Regions from separate parts of the Rhizobium sp. SU303 genome, predicted to be linked through region 2. Evidence: riboswitches for the same ligand, from Rfam matches in the RefSeq annotation. Region 2 holds a riboswitch; each other region holds the start of a gene.
What was found. Region 2 has a riboswitch for FMN ahead of RlegSU303_RS14525 (6,7-dimethyl-8-ribityllumazine synthase). Riboswitches for the same ligand answer to the same signal wherever they lie in the genome.
Positions count from the first base shown of each region.

Region 1: another riboswitch for FMN. It lies ahead of ribN (riboflavin transporter RibN); the one in region 2 lies ahead of RlegSU303_RS14525 (6,7-dimethyl-8-ribityllumazine synthase).
Region 3: another riboswitch for FMN. It lies ahead of ribB (3,4-dihydroxy-2-butanone-4-phosphate synthase); the one in region 2 lies ahead of RlegSU303_RS14525 (6,7-dimethyl-8-ribityllumazine synthase).

Region 1 is NZ_CP088095.1:1,412,983-1,417,962, reverse strand. It holds gene RlegSU303_RS07055 (aldo/keto reductase) at 1-250, shown strand, start outside; gene RlegSU303_RS07050 (esterase-like activity of phytase family protein) at 340-2,550, opposite strand; gene ribN (riboflavin transporter RibN) at 2,634-3,542, opposite strand; FMN riboswitch at 3,626-3,779, opposite strand; gene hupB (DNA-binding protein HupB) at 4,015-4,290, opposite strand; gene lon (endopeptidase La) at 4,497-4,980, opposite strand, start outside.
Region 2 is NZ_CP088095.1:2,889,318-2,894,297, reverse strand. It holds gene RlegSU303_RS14550 (LysR family transcriptional regulator) at 1-846, shown strand, start outside; gene RlegSU303_RS14545 (antibiotic biosynthesis monooxygenase family protein) at 971-1,339, opposite strand; gene RlegSU303_RS14540 (MarR family winged helix-turn-helix transcriptional regulator) at 1,438-1,914, shown strand; gene RlegSU303_RS14535 (cytochrome b) at 1,895-2,428, shown strand; gene RlegSU303_RS14530 (VOC family protein) at 2,706-3,395, opposite strand; gene RlegSU303_RS14525 (6,7-dimethyl-8-ribityllumazine synthase) at 3,624-4,058, opposite strand; FMN riboswitch at 4,137-4,279, opposite strand; gene RlegSU303_RS14520 (SRPBCC family protein) at 4,520-4,966, shown strand.
Region 3 is NZ_CP088095.1:2,469,058-2,474,037, reverse strand. It holds gene RlegSU303_RS12355 (SDR family oxidoreductase) at 1-433, shown strand, start outside; gene ribB (3,4-dihydroxy-2-butanone-4-phosphate synthase) at 519-1,154, opposite strand; FMN riboswitch at 1,281-1,432, opposite strand; partial or broken gene RlegSU303_RS12345 (glucose 1-dehydrogenase) at 1,628-2,409, opposite strand; gene RlegSU303_RS12340 (SDR family oxidoreductase) at 2,680-3,468, opposite strand; gene RlegSU303_RS12335 (sugar ABC transporter ATP-binding protein) at 3,491-4,969, opposite strand.

The DNA.
Region 1 (4,980 bases), 1.5 Mb from region 2:
GGTCGGCCTGCAGGCGGTGGAAGAGGTGCGCAAGCTGGTGCCCGAGGGCACGACGATGGCTGCCTTCGCGCTCCGCTGGATTCTGATGAGCGACGCTGTCACCGTCGTCATCCCCGGCGCCCGCAATGCCGAGCAGGCCAGGGCCAACGCGGCTGCCGCCGACCTTGCGCCGCTGTCAGCCGATGTCATGGCGGCAACGCGCGAGATCTATGAGCGGCTGATCGCGCCGCATGTGCACCAGCGCTGGTAGGCCATCGATATTCTAAAATGCAAATGGCCGAAAGGCAAAATGGCCGGGTTGTCGCCCGGCCATTTTTCTGTCGTGTAACTATCAGAAGCTCAGTTCGTGGCGGTCAGGTCGACCGGGAAGAACAGGGTCTCGCCGGAGGAGTCGCTGACGCCGTCATTGTCGGTGACCGCGTAGGGCTTGCCCGACGCGTCGAAAGTGAAGCCTTCGAGCTTGTCCAGCACATAGCCGTTGGTGGCAGACTTCAGCTCACCGAGGAAGTCATGGGCTTGGGTCTTCTTGACGACCGGCAGCTCGCCGCCGAGCTTGGCGGGCTTCAGCTCCGATATCGCCACCTTGTAAAGCTTCTTCAGCCTGGCGGCATCGCCGACGAGGTTGTCGCGCTCGATGATGTAGACACTGTCGCCCTGTGCCGAGATCTCGGACAGGCCGACCCAGCCGCTTTCCGTCTTGTCGAGCGGATAGCGAACGGCACCCCATTCCTTCTTCTTCGGATTGTAGGAGACGAGCTTGACGAAGCCCTTCTCGTCGTCGCTCCACTCACGCTGGACCGCCATCCAGAGCGTGGTGTCGTCGCCGGTGCCGACAATGGTCACGCCTTCGAAGCCGTAGCGGATTTCGTTGGCGACGAGCTCCTTCGGCAGGGCGATCTCGGCCTTGATGTCGCCCTTGGCGTTGACGTTGTAGAGTGCGTGCGGGACGAGACGCTCGCTGTAGCCTTCCGAGGCGAGCCAGAAGGAGCCGCCGGCGGCAGCCGCGATGCCTTCGATGTCGAGCTTCTGGGCCGGGGCGCCGTCACGCTTGACGACGAGGGCGTCGGTGATGACGGCCGGCTTCTTGCTGGCGTCGATCGTATAGATGGTCGGCTGCGAACCGAGAACACTGTCGCTGACGGCATAGAGCATGCCCGGCTTGCCGGGAACCGCGGCGAGACCCGAAAGGGCTGCGAAGCCGATCGGGTTGCCGTCCTTTTCAGCGGAGACGATCTGCGGATAGGCCTTCTCGCCTTCCGAGCGCTCGTAGATCATCACATGCGAGCGCGTGCCGCCGTCCTTGCCGAGATCGACCTCGTTGGCGGTCGCAAAGAGATTGCGGGCGGGAATGGCGATCGCGCCTTCCGGCGAAATGCCTGATGGCAGCAGCTGGACGAGTTCGGGATCAGCGCCGGTATCCTTATAGACGCCGACCACCGAGGCGCGCTCTGCGAGCAGGAAGAAATACTTGATGTCGCCGAACTTGGCGGCTTCGAGGCCTTCCGGCTCGACGCCCTTCGATCCCGAGCGGCTTTCCGGATAGTGGCCGATATGGGCGACGGCGCGTTCGAAGGAGGCGCCCGATTCGTAGAGAAGCTTGCCCGTCTTGTCGAAGATGGTGAAGCCGCGCGAGCCGCCCTGGTAGTCGCCTTCATTGGCGACGACGAGGCGGTTGTCGTCCAGCCACTTCACGGCGTCGGGCTCGCGCAGCACGCCTTTGGCTTCGCCTGAGAATTTCAGGGCACCGTCACGCTTGGTGTCAATACCGGTGAGATCGACGCTGCCGGCGGAGAAATGCGTCTTCACTTCAGCCGTGTTGGCGTCGATGATGACGATCTCGTTGTTTTCCTGCAGCGTCAGGGCAATCTCGTTCAGGCTGTTGAAGGCGACGAATTCCGGCTCCGGATCCTCCGGGGCGACGCCGGTAAGCCCGGTCAGCGCCACGTGCTTGATGGTGCCGCAATCGACGGTGCCGTTCTTGACCTGGAAGACGACGAGGTCGCCGGCCGGCATCTGCGGGATCTTGCCGTCATTGACGTCTTCGTCGCGCTCGTTTTCGATCGCTATGGCGCCGAGCGTTTTGTCCTTGTTGAGGGCGATCGAATCCGGCTGACCGTCGAGATCGCACGTGCTTTCGATCTTCTTGCTCGCCACGTCGACGATCGCCAGACGGCCCGAGGGCTTCGCCTTGCTTTCGGAGGTGTTGACGGCAACGAGCGCCTTGCCGGCGCTCGAGGTGACCGAAGTCGGCTCGCCGTCCATCATCAGCGCGCCGCCGGCCTTCGGGGCCTTGGCATCTGTAATGTCGATAAAGCCGATCGCGCCAAGCGGGCTGTCACTATAGATCAGCGTGTTGCCGTCGTCGGTCGCGGTGATGATTTCGGCGGAGCTCACCGAAAGCTTGTCCTTATCAACAGGCAGGTTCTCTGCGACCGGGAAGGACGCGATGCGGTTGAAAACCGGCTCGGCCGCGGCCGGAAAGGCAACGGATGTAAGAAGCACGGCAGCAAGAGCTGCCTTGCGCGATGAAATGGTCATGAAATCCCCCATGTGTCGAACATTCGAAACAGGAGTTTTCTGCGGGAGCGGCATGACAGAGGCATGACAGATGCGGCATTTTGCGTCAGATCATGTCAGGCTGGTTTGCGCTCCCTGCGCATCTCGTTTCGCATGATGAACAGCGAAGCAGACAGGATGAGAGCCGCTCCCACCCAGAGGTAACCCGCCGGCGCATAGCCAAAGAACAGCCAACCGGCCAGCACGTTCAACGGCAGCTTCAGATCGTCGAACGGCTGGACGTAGGCGGCATCCGCTGCAGCATAGGCGAGCGTCAGGAAATACTGCGCTACGGCAGTCAGCAGCCCCGCCAGCAGGAACAGGGCAAGGGTTGCGCCTGTCGGCACTGCAAAGCCCGCCGCAAGCGCCAACCCGCCATTTATCGGCGTCAGCAGAACGAGCAGCCAGACGGTGATCGTCTCCGGCCGTTCGATGCCCGTCAGGCTCTTGGTGATCAGCGACGAGGCGCCCCACAGCAGCGCCGAAAGCACCGGCAAGAGAGCCGCCCAGCCAAAACCATCAGACCATGGCTGCAGAATGATCATCGCTCCGGTGAAGCCGGCCGCCGTAGCTGCCCAGCGGGCCGGGCCGACGCGCTCACCCAGAAAAAGGCGGGCACCCAGAATGATGAAGAAGGGCGAGGTCATCACCAGTGCGATCGCCTGCCAGATCGGCACTACGGACAGGCCGGCGACCCAGGCCTCGACGCCGAGCGCGGCAAGCGCGACGCGCGCGAGGTGGCGCCAGGGATAGCGCGTGCGCATTGCTGCGAGACCGAGCCTCTTCAGGAGCGGCAGCGAAAACAGGAAGGCGAAGCCATATTGCCAAAACGCTGCCGACGCCGAGGGAAAGCCTAGCTTCATCGTCAGCCATTGGGTGACGACGTTTAGAAGCGAAAAGGCAATGCCGGCAAGCACCATCCAGAGGGCGCCGACAAGGGCGCGGGATGGCTCGACTGCAAGGGAAGTCTGATTCATGTCTTTCATCCATAAAAGGGACCAACATAAATCAGGACGCATGAACTCCGACCAAGCGGCGCAGGGCAACCCCTGCCCTTCGCACGGCCGACGCTCATTCTCTTCCATCCGGACTTTAACCGTCGGCTCCGGAATCGCACCGGATCTGCTGACCCCTCCCCCGCTTGGCACGAGGAAAGGCGCTCGCGGGCTCGAGCCGAAACCCTTACCGCCGGTGGGGAGTTTCACCCCGCCCTGAGAACAGAAACGTCGTAGATCAAAGCCCGCGCGGCGGCAAGAGTGCTCTAGATCCTGATGATTTTAGGCCGGATCGGCCTAAAATCTGAATCCGAATCTAAATCAAAAAGTAGAGCATGATGTCGTCCGAAAACCGCTCACACTTTTCGGCATCATGCCCTAACGCAAAAGGGGTCCGGCAAAGCCGAACCCCTCTCAAATCCTGCACAGCCGGTCTCGTTTCCGGCTGGTGGATAATCTCAGATCAGCCGTTGACGGCGTCCTTCAGGCCCTTGCCGGGCGTGAATTTCGGAACGTTGCGAGCCGGAATGTCGACTTCAGCGCCCGTCGACGGGTTACGGCCCTTCGATGCGGCACGATGAGAAACGGTGAAGCTGCCGAAACCCGCGAGGCGGATGTCGCCCTTCTTCTTGAGTTCAGCCTGGACAACGTCAAAAACCGCGTCAACAGCGGAAGCCGCGTCAGACTTCGTCAGTCCTGCCTTTTCGGCTACTGCGGACACGAGTTCATTCTTGTTCATGTTTCCACCCCTTTCTAAATGGTATGAAACGACTCAAAAGTAAGCTAGGCGCAGAATAGGTTTCATCAGGCCCGCCGAAAACCCAAAAGCCCTGCAAATCAAGGAAAAGCAAGCGTCTACATGACGTTTTCACAAAAAAGGCTGGCGTTTCCGCCAGCCTTTTTGCGTGTTTTGTCCCAATGGGGCATAAATGTGGCAAAGGCCACTCAATGCGCTATGGTTGCGCCTGTCTCATCGAGGCCTTCGACCGTTGCGATGACCGGCGTTTCCACCGTGCCGTCCCATTCGATCGGCTCCGGCCGCCGGATCAGCGCATGCTTGATCACCTCGCCCATGCGGGATACCGGGATGATCTCCATGTTGTTCTTCACGTTATCAGGAATCTCCGCCAGGTCCTTGGCGTTTTCCTCCGGAATCAGCACCTTCTTGATGCCGCCGCGAAGCGCTGCGAGCAACTTTTCCTTGAGACCGCCGATCGGCAGCACACGGCCGCGAAGGGTGATTTCACCGGTCATGGCCACATGCCTGTCCACCGGGATCCCGGTCATGATCGAGACGATCGCGGTTGCCATGGCGACGCCGGCCGAGGGGCCATCCTTCGGCGTCGCGCCTTCCGGCACGTGCACGTGGATGTCGCTCTTGTCGAAGCGCGGCGGCTCGATGCCGAAATCGACAGCGCGCGAGCGGACA
Region 2 (4,980 bases):
TTCGAAGCATCGGCAAGACATCTCAGCTTCACCCGGGCTGCGATCGAGCTTTGCGTTACCCAGGCGGCTGTCAGCCAGCAGGTCAAAAGCCTGGAGAAGCGATTGGGGGCTGCGCTTTTTCAGCGTCTCCCAAGAGGTTTGAAAATTACTGCAGAAGGCGAAGCTCTTTTGCCGACCTTGACCAATTCCTTCGATCAAATGGCGATCACGCTGGACCGGATCGAAGCCGGGCAGGTTCGGGAATTGCTGTTCCTGGGCGTGGTGGGGACGTTTGCTGTCGGCTGGTTGTTGCCAAGGCTTTCGTATTTTCAACAGCAGCACCCGTTCATCGATGTACGCGTTTCGACAAACAATAATCGCGTCGATATGGCGGCCGAGGGACTGGACTTTGCCATTCGCTTCGGCAGCGGCTCCTGGCACGGCACAGAGGCGCTACGTCTGTTCGACGCTCCGCTCTCTCCTCTGTGCACACCCAAATTGGCCGAGCGTTTAAGGTCGCCTGCAGATCTGGTCGAGGCGACGCTTTTGCGGAGCTATCGAGCGGATGAGTGGAGCACCTGGTTTGCCGCAGCGAACGTTCCGCCGGCGGCGCAGATAAACGCCGGTATCGTCTTCGACTCTTCCCTCGCCATGATGGAGGCCGCCTTGCAAGGACTGGGGATCGCTCTGGCGCCGCCGTCGATGTTTTCCAGACATCTATCCTCGGGGGCTATAAAACAGCCTTTTCCTGCGACCATATCGTTGGGGAGCTACTGGCTAACCCGACTGCAATCGAGACCGCCAACAGCGGCCATGCTCGCATTTTCCGATTGGATAACGTCGCAGATTCCTCCCGCATCTCAATGACGGCTTCCGGCGAGCCGCAGGCCGAGATCCCCCCGACGCTCAAGGACTCGGGCGTCAGGGTTCCTGCCCTTTAGCCCGTTGGGTAAGGGAACTCCTCCGTCATGCTCCACCGCCGCCGCTTTGCTTACGCCACACAGATGCCCGGCACGGCGACCTTCTGGAAGAGATGCGGTGAGGCGACCGCCGAGGACGGATAGGCCGAGAGCTTCGCCCGAAACTCCGGATGCGAGAATGCCGCCCGGAAGTCGGCGGTCGATTCCCAGACGGCATAATTGAGATAAGCAGGGCTTTCGCCGATGGCGCGATGCATCTGGGTTGAAATGAAGCCAGGCTGCCGTTTCATGAAGGCCGCATCGGCCTGCCAGGCATCAAGGAAGGCCTGCTCGTCGGCCTTGTCGAGCGTGAAGAGGTTGATAAGGACGATGGCGGAGGCATCGATTACGATTTGACGATCGATCGGAAAGGCAGGGTCCATCGGGCGCATAAGCGACATGGTCGACTCCATCTGATTTGGTTACATGATGTCAATCTGGTGATACGGATACATATTCAATTTGACATTATGATGTCAATATAGATACATGGTGACAAATGCACGAACCCCAACGGACCCCGGCCGGAACAGCTTTGACCGACCTCATTCTGGATCTCTTTCGGCTCAATAACCGGATGATCAACGCGGGAGACAAGCTCGTCGACGGGCTCGGTCTGACGAGCGCCCGCTGGCATGTCCTCGGCACCGTCATCACAGCAGGCCGGCCACAACCGGTCGCATGGCTGGCGCGCGACATGGGGGCCAACCGCCAGAACGTCCAGCGCATCGTCAACGATCTGGAGAAGGAAGGGCTTCTGGCGTTCCAGCCCAACCCGCACCACCGACGGGCACAGCTCGTCGTGCTGACGGACAGGGGAAAGCAGGCATATGAAACCGCCATGCGCCTGCAGGCCCCCTGGGTCGACATGCTCGCGGAAGGGCTTCAGGTCGAGGATCTCAAAACCACGCGTGCCGTCATGAGGGCGCTGCGCAGCAAACTGGAAGGAAATGGAGATGTTGAAGAGCAGGCCTGATCGATATGGCGCAATAGCGGTCTCGATCCACTGGCTGAGTGCGGTTCTGATCCTGGCGCTGCTCGGCTCCGGCTTCCGGGCTGCCAATGCCATGGATGCCGCGACCAAGGTCGGGCTGCTGCGCTTCCACATTCCGGTGGCGATCGTCATCCTGCTTCTGACTGCTCTTCGCATTGTCTGGTGGTGGCGTTTCGATCGCAAGCCTGCGCCGGTGCCGGCATCGCCTCGCTGGCAGGAGCGGCTGGCGGGCTTTGTTCACGTCGCCTTCTACATCTTCATTCTCGGCATGGTCGCCAGCGGCATCGGAATGATGATCCTCAGCGGTGCTGCTTCCGCCGTCTTCGGGGCAGCCGGCGCCACGCTGCCTGATTTCACCGCCTATCCGCCGCGTGGCCCGCATGGGTTCGGCGCCTTCCTGCTTGTCGGCCTGCTGGTTTTCCATGCCGGCGCCGCGCTCTATCACCAGTTTGTCCGCGGCGATCACCTGTTGCGGCGGATGTGGTATGGCGGCTGAGATCCCGCCGCGGTCGATGTCTAATGGCTCGATGTCTAATGTTTGGCTTCGCGAAGATCTGTCGGGGGGACGCGTTCGGGCCTGCCCCAGGAGACACAAATCGCCAAACCGGCAAGAAGCCGGCCAGTGCCACGCCCAATTCGACGATCAACGGTCACCGGGATCGGCTCGACGCGTGACCGCTGTGTGCCTAGAAGGCGCGATGAAGCGCCGCGCTGTTGCCCGCCGAGACGCTTCTCAAATGATGTCACCGTCTGCGTGATGCCGCCGCCCTTGCCTATAAGGGCAGCTGCTTGCCGGCCTGTTCGCTGACCATGTATTCGGCGTACCAGTCCGGCCAGTTCTCGTCGTGTTTGCCGCCGTTTCGCTTCTCGTGTTCGCCGTGCGCGGTCGCCGCACGGCGCATGGCTGACGCGAGATCGGTCGAGGTGGTGAATGTCGTCCCGTCGGCGTCGATGCGTCCCGGCAGGCGCGTGGTGACTTCCTGGAACAGCCAGCCGTTGCCATCGGGATCCTTGAAGGAGGCAAAGGAGCGATAGCTGCGGTGATCGGGATCGCGGCCGGCAATGCGGAGCCGCCCGAACAGGTATGGTTCGTCCTTGCCGGCATAGACGCCGGCTGCATCATGGAAGACTTCGCTGACTTCGATGCCGCGGGCGATCAGATCGCGGCGGGCAGCCTCGATGTCGGAGACGACGAGGTAGAGGCCCTGGGCGGAGCCGGGGGCGGCAGCCGTGACGTTCTTGCCGAAGATGATCGCGCAGCCGGAGCCCGGCGGCGTAAACTGGATCACCCGAAAATCGGCATCATTGGCGAAGTCGGCGTCGAGCCGCCAGCCCAGGCCGTCGTAAAAACGTTTGGCGCGGTCGACGTCGGAAACGGGGATGACGACCACCTCGAGCTTGGTGTCGACGGGCTGTGTTCTCGGGGTCTCAATGGGGGTTTCACTGCGCATGGCATTGCTCATCTTCAGCTCCTTGGCGTTTTGGATGCGTTAAGAATGGCGATACATGTCGCCGGCCAGTGGACCACAGCGCGGTGAGGCCGTCGAATCAATTATTCTGTCTGATTTGGCCGGTAGTGGCGGATTCCGCTGCGACGCAAGGCGCGTCGCTCTCGATCCGCGCGGGTTGCTAAAAGTCAGCTCGATCCGATGAGGCGGCGGGGCCTGTTCCCCGCCACCTGCGGGAAGTTCCTACGCGGCGAGAGCAGCGCGGGTTTTGCCGATCGTCAGAGCCGCCTTTGCTGCTTCGCGGCCTTTCTCGACGAAATGTGCGCGGTAGATCTGCTTGTGGTGCTCGGTTTCCTGATATTGATGCGGCGTCAGCGAAACCGACAGCACCGGCACACCGGTATCCATGCCGGCGCGCATCAGCCCATCGACGACGGCCTGGGCGACGAATTCGTGGCGGTAGATTCCACCGTCGACGACGAAGGCGGCGGCAATGACAGCGGCATAGCGTCCGCTTGCCGCAAGATCGCGCGACAGCAGCGGCATCTCGAATGCGCCGGGAACATCGAACACGTCGATCTGCTCTGGCGGAATAAGCTGATGGAAGCCGTCAAGGGCGCGGTCGACGATGTCGGCGTGCCAGCTGGCTTTGACGAAGGCGTAGCGGGTGGGTGTCACGGTAATCTCCTTTGGCGAACAGACACATCACCCAAGGCGATCACGAACGTCCCCGACAGCCGCAAGGGCGGCAGGAACGCACGTTCTCTTTCATCCGGACTATGACCGTCGGCTCAGGCATCTCACCTGATCTGCTGACCCTTCCGGAGAAGGCGCTCGCGGGCTCGCAATCTAAATTGCATACCGCCGGTAGGGACTTGCACCCCGCCCTGAGAACGGCGCGAACAATAGGGGGAAGGTGACGGGCTGGCAATAGGTCGAAATGCATTCGCGGCCGGAGCTAGATCAGGGCTCCCTAAGCGGCGATTCCGTTCGTTCGTCGATGGCGACGGGCAATCCCTCTTGCGGAGGAGGGGCTTGCGCCTACATGCTCTCGGTGAGGACATGCACGTCAGAAGCACGACAAGACAGGACGCGCTGTCTCCGCCCGGGCGGGGCCGTGACAACCATGGGAGAGAGTTATGCCAGAATCTTTCGTCGTTCACCGCGAGGCGCATATCGCCGCACCGCCGGCCGCGGTGTTCGCGTTGATGACCGACCCGGAAAAGATCCTGCGCTGGATGGGAACGGAGGCGCAGGTCGAGCCGCAGCCCGGCGGGCTCTATCTCGTCAACGTTACCGGCGCCCGCTTCGCGCGCGGCTCGTTTCGTGAGGTGGTGCCGGTTCATCGCCTTGCCTACAGCTTCGGCTGGGACGGCAGCGAGGTGGTGCCGCCGGGGTCGAGCCTGGTCGAGATCGATCTAATCGAACAGGGAGGCGGAACGCTGCTGCGGCTCACCCATAGCGGCCTGCCGAGCGCCGAGCAATGCGCCGGCCATGCGGAGGGCTGGGCACATTATCTCGGACGGCTGACCGAGGTCGCCGCTGGGGGTGATCCGGGTCCCGATCCTTTTTACGGCAGGACATGAACAATTTTTGGCGG
Region 3 (4,980 bases), 420 kb from region 2:
CGAGACCAATCTCACCGCCGCCTTCCTCGGCGCCAAGTACCAGTCGGCGGCGATGGAAAAAGGCGGCGGATCGCTGATCTTCACCTCGACTTTCGTCGGCCACACCGTCGGCATGCCTGGCATGGCCGCCTATGCGGCGAGCAAGGCGGGGCTGATCGGCTTCGTGCAGGTGCTCGCCGCCGAACTCGGAGCGCAGAAGATCCGCGTCAACGCGCTGCTTCCCGGCGGCACCGACACGCCCGCCAGCATCACCAACGCGCCTGATGCCACGCCGGAGGTGCTCGCCTTCGTGGAGGGGCTGCATGCGCTGAAACGCATGGCGCAACCCGAAGAGATCGCCAATGCGGCGCTTTTCCTGGCCTCCGACATGTCGAGCTTCGTGACCGGCACGGCGATGCTGGCAGATGGTGGGGTTTCGATCAGCCGAACATAGGGCGGCGAGGAACGGTGCCGTCACGGTCATCACTGCGGCACGATCTTTGTTGCGGCGGGCTATGCCGCCGCAACAAAGGCATCGATCAAGCGACTTCGCGTATGTCTCTTTCTGCCTGGCGGTCGAGATAGGTGACCAGGTCCTCGATGGTGACGAGGGGGAGGTTGTGGCGTTCGGCAAAGAGCGTGAGTTCGGGCAGGCGGGACATGGTTCCGTCGTCGTTGGCGACTTCGCAGATGACGCCGGCGGGGACCCTTCCGGCGAGGCGGGCGAGATCGACGGCGGCTTCGGTGTGGCCGGGGCGGCCGAGGACGCCGCGGGGGTTGGCGCGCAGCGGAAAGATGTGGCCGGGGCGGGCGAAATCGGCGGGCTTCGCGCGATCGTCGACCAGGGCGCTGACGGTGGCGGCACGGTCCGCCGCCGAAATGCCCGTCGTCGTGCCGTTGAGATAATCGACCGAGACCGTGAAGGCGGTTTTGTGCGATTCCGTGTTGTTGGGCACCATCAGCGGAATATCGAGCGCATCGAGGCGCTCGCCTTCCATGGCGATGCAAACGAGGCCACGGGCGTGGGTCATCATGAAAGCGATTGTTTCCGGGGTGACGGCATCGGCCGCGACCACGATATCGCCTTCGTTTTCCCGGTTCTGGTCGTCGACGACGACGACCATCTTGCCGCTGGCGATGGCTGATATGGCATCTTCAATTCTTGCGATAGTCATGCTGTCTGGCCTTTCAAGGGTTATGTCAGCGGGCTGACATGGTCTGCTCGGCTCAATCCGTGAGCGAGCCTTCTGCCCTTGGGCGAACAAACGTCAGCCGACTCCAGGATGGAGTGCGACTGCCCGTGTTGTCCTCTTCCATCCGGACTATACCGTCGGCTCCGGCATCTCACCGGATCTGCTGACCTTCAGGCAGCTAGCTGCCTGAAGCGCTCGCGGGCTCCAGGATTGCTCCTGATACCGCCGGTGGGGAATTACACCCCGCCCTGAGAACATTTCAAAGATAGGATCAAAAACAGGCAGATGGCAAGGTCACTCGACGGGCAAAAATGCAAAGCTGCCCTAACGCCGGCGGACACACTGTTCACACGGAGGCGACGACCGTGTCGCCTTCCGCTCTTCACGGACGGTATGATCTTTGTTCCATGCATGTCGTTGTCCCAAAACCGCTACACACTTTTGGGCGACATGCATCAGGACATGATCAGGCCGCCGTCGACATTGATCGTCTGGCCGGTGATATAGGCGGCATCCTCGCTGGCGAGGAAGGTCACCAGGCCGGCGACGTCTTCGCCGGAGCCGGCCCGTTTCATCGGGATGCCCTCGACCCATTCCTTCATCAGTTCGCCGGGGGCGTAGTTGCCGAGCAGCTTGCCCCAAGCCTGGTCGTTATAGGCCCACATGTCGGTCTCGATGATGCCGGGGCAGAAGGCGTTGACGGTGATCTTCTCGATCGCGACTTCCTTGGCCAGGCTCTGGGTGATGCCGACGACGCCCATTTTCGAGGCGGCATAATGCGGCGTGTAGATAAAGCCGTCGCGGGCCTGGCCGGAGGCCGTGTTGATGATGCGGCCGCCGCGCTTGTGCTTGCGCATTCTTGATATCGCCTCCTGGGCGCAGAGGAAGACGCCCTTGGTGTTGACGGCCATGACCTTGTCCCATTCGTTTTCGGTCAGGTCCTCGACGCGGGCGATGGTGATGACGCCGGCATTCTGGATCGAGACGTCGACCGAGCCGAATTCCTTCTCGGCGGCATCGTAGAGGGCCGTGACGCTCGCTTTGTCGGTGACGTCGCCGATAAAGGAGATCGCCTTGCCGCCTTCGGCCGGATCTGTTCGGCAACGCCGTGAACCAGATCCTCGTTGGCCGAGACGACGAGATTGGCGCCTTCTTTCGCAAAGCGTTTGGCGATCGCCGCTCCGATGCCGCGGCTACCCCCGGTAATGACGACAGTCTTCTGCTCAAAGCGTTTCATGCTCTTTCCTTGTGTCCGTCGATAAACAGCAAATCTGGGTGCGACCTACCATGCGATCATTATTGGAGCGCAACCGGTTGTCGCAAATTCAGGCAGTCTTGAGCGCCGATGACGACGCCCCGAGCCATCCGCCCGTTCGATCGGCGTGAAGGGCGGGCAGACGACGATATCGCACGCCGTCATACCCGTTGGTCCCTTCAGCGCCTCGATCTCAGCCAGGGAGGAAGCGAGACCGTGCATTTTCCGGCGGCAATGAGCTTTCTCATCGCATCACCAGCAGCAGAAACCGCCGTCGACGAGCAGATCGACGCCGGTCACGAAACTTGCCGCATTCGACAGCAGGAACACCGCCGGACCTACCATCTCATCCACCGCTGCCATTCGCTGCATCGGCGTCTGCTCTTCGAAGAGCTTGGTCTGGTGGACCATCTCGGGACGGGTGTTCATGGGCGTTGCCGTGTATCCGGGGGAGATGGTGTTGACGCGAATGCCGCGGTCGACCCATTCCATCGCCATAGACTTCGACATGTGGATCACGCCCGCCTTGGAGGCGTTATAGTGCGCTTGGCTCAGTCCCCGGTTTACGATCACGCCGGACATGGAAGCGATGTTGACGATGGAGCCGCGTCCATTCTTCAGCATGGCGCGAGCCTCGGCCTGGCAGGAAAGAAAGACGCCTTTCAGGTTGATATCCATCAACGTCTGATATTGGTCCTCCTCCATCTCTTCCGCCGCGTTCGCGTTGGCGATGCCCGCCGCGTTGACTGCAAGTGTCAATGGGCCGAGATCGGCCTCGGTACATGCTATTGCCTCTCCAAGGGAAGACTTGCTCGTGACATCCGCCGCGATCTGGATCGAGCGGCGGCCGGCGGCGCGAATATGTTCAGCCGTTTTGGCCAGCCCGTCGTCGGTTCGACGGTCGAGCAGCGCCACGTCGGCGCCGCATTGCGCAAGGCCGATGGCAATGCGCTGACCAATGCCGCTGCCGGCTCCGGTAACGATGGCAACCTGGCCGCTGAGATCGAAAAGCTTCGGGGCGTTCAGAGTGATGTCGGACACCGCTCTTCCTTTCTCTGTCTGTTTAGATGGTGGCTAGCTCCATGACCGAAACGTCATTTGCCTGGTCACGATTGAGAATCCCCGCCTGCTTGCCTTGCGCAAGCACGAGAATGCGATTGGAGACTCCGAGAACTTCTTCGAGGTCCGAGCTTACGACGATGACCGCGACGCCCTGTTTGGCAAGATTGACGATGATGTCGTAGATGCCCGCTCGGGCGCCGACGTCGATGCCTCTCGTCGGTTCGTCGAGCACGACGACCTTGGGATCGCGCATGAGCCACTTCGCGATCACGACCTTCTGCTGGTTGCCGCCGGATAGGTCCGAGGCGTGCTGTTCAGCACGGCCCTTTACCCCGAACTTGGCAACTGCTTTTTCTGCAAAGGAGCGCTTGACGCGCGGCGTGATCCAACCGCCGCCGAGTTTGTCAAGATTGGCATAGATAATGTTCTCGCTGATCCGGTGCCCGACGATCAGGCCTTGCTCCTTGCGGTCTTCCGGAACCATCACGATACCCTTGGCGATCGCGTCCGCCGGATCTCGCAGCCTCAGTTCCTCGCCTTCCAGCTTGATCGAACCAGCACTGATTGGGTCTGCTCCCGAAATCGCACGCACCAGTTCGGTGCGGCCGGCACCGACCAATCCGGCGATTCCGAGAATTTCCCCGGCCCGAACCTCGAAGGTAACCTCACGGAACGAGTTGTCCGGCGAGCTCAGCCCGGACACCTGGAGTACCGGACGATCTGTCGGAACCGGCAGGGTAGGGAACAAGCGGTCAAGCGGGCGCCCGACCATGCTCTCGACAATCGTTCGCACCGGGGTCGCGCTGTCTGAGAATTCTTGCACCCGCTCCCCGTCACGCAGAACGACGATCCGGTCGGTTATCTGCTTGATCTCTTCCATGCGGTGGGAAATATAGACGATGCCGACGCCTTCTGAGCGAAGCTTCCGAACCTGTTCGAAGAGAGCTTCCGTCTCCGCGCCGCCAAGGGCGGCTGTCGGCTCATCGAGGATCAGGAGCTTTGCGTTGAGAGCCAGCGCCTTGGCGATCTCGATAAGTTGCTGATTTGCCGTGGAAAGGCCGGCGACCGTCCGCGTTGCGGGGATGTGAAGGTTCAAGCGAGCGAGCTGGTCCTGGGCCCGGCGAACCATCTGGGCGCGGTCGACGACGCCGTTCTTCATCGGCCAACGTCCGATGAAGACGTTTTCCGCGATCGACAGCTGCGGCAGAAGCAGCAGCTCCTGATGGATCAGCACAACGCCCTTGTCGATCGCTTCCCTTGGGGTGGCCGGGGCATAAGGCTGCCCCAGCCACGTCATTGATCCTTCGGATGGTGTGCGGGACCCGGCGATGATGCCCGATAGCGTTGACTTGCCTGCTCCGTTTTCACCGAGAAGTGCAACTACCTCGCCCGGATAGACGTCCAAGCTGACATTCTTCAGAACCTGGAGCGGCCCATACCATTTGGATATGCCCTTCAGGGAAAGAACTGGATCAGTCACGGCACACCTCC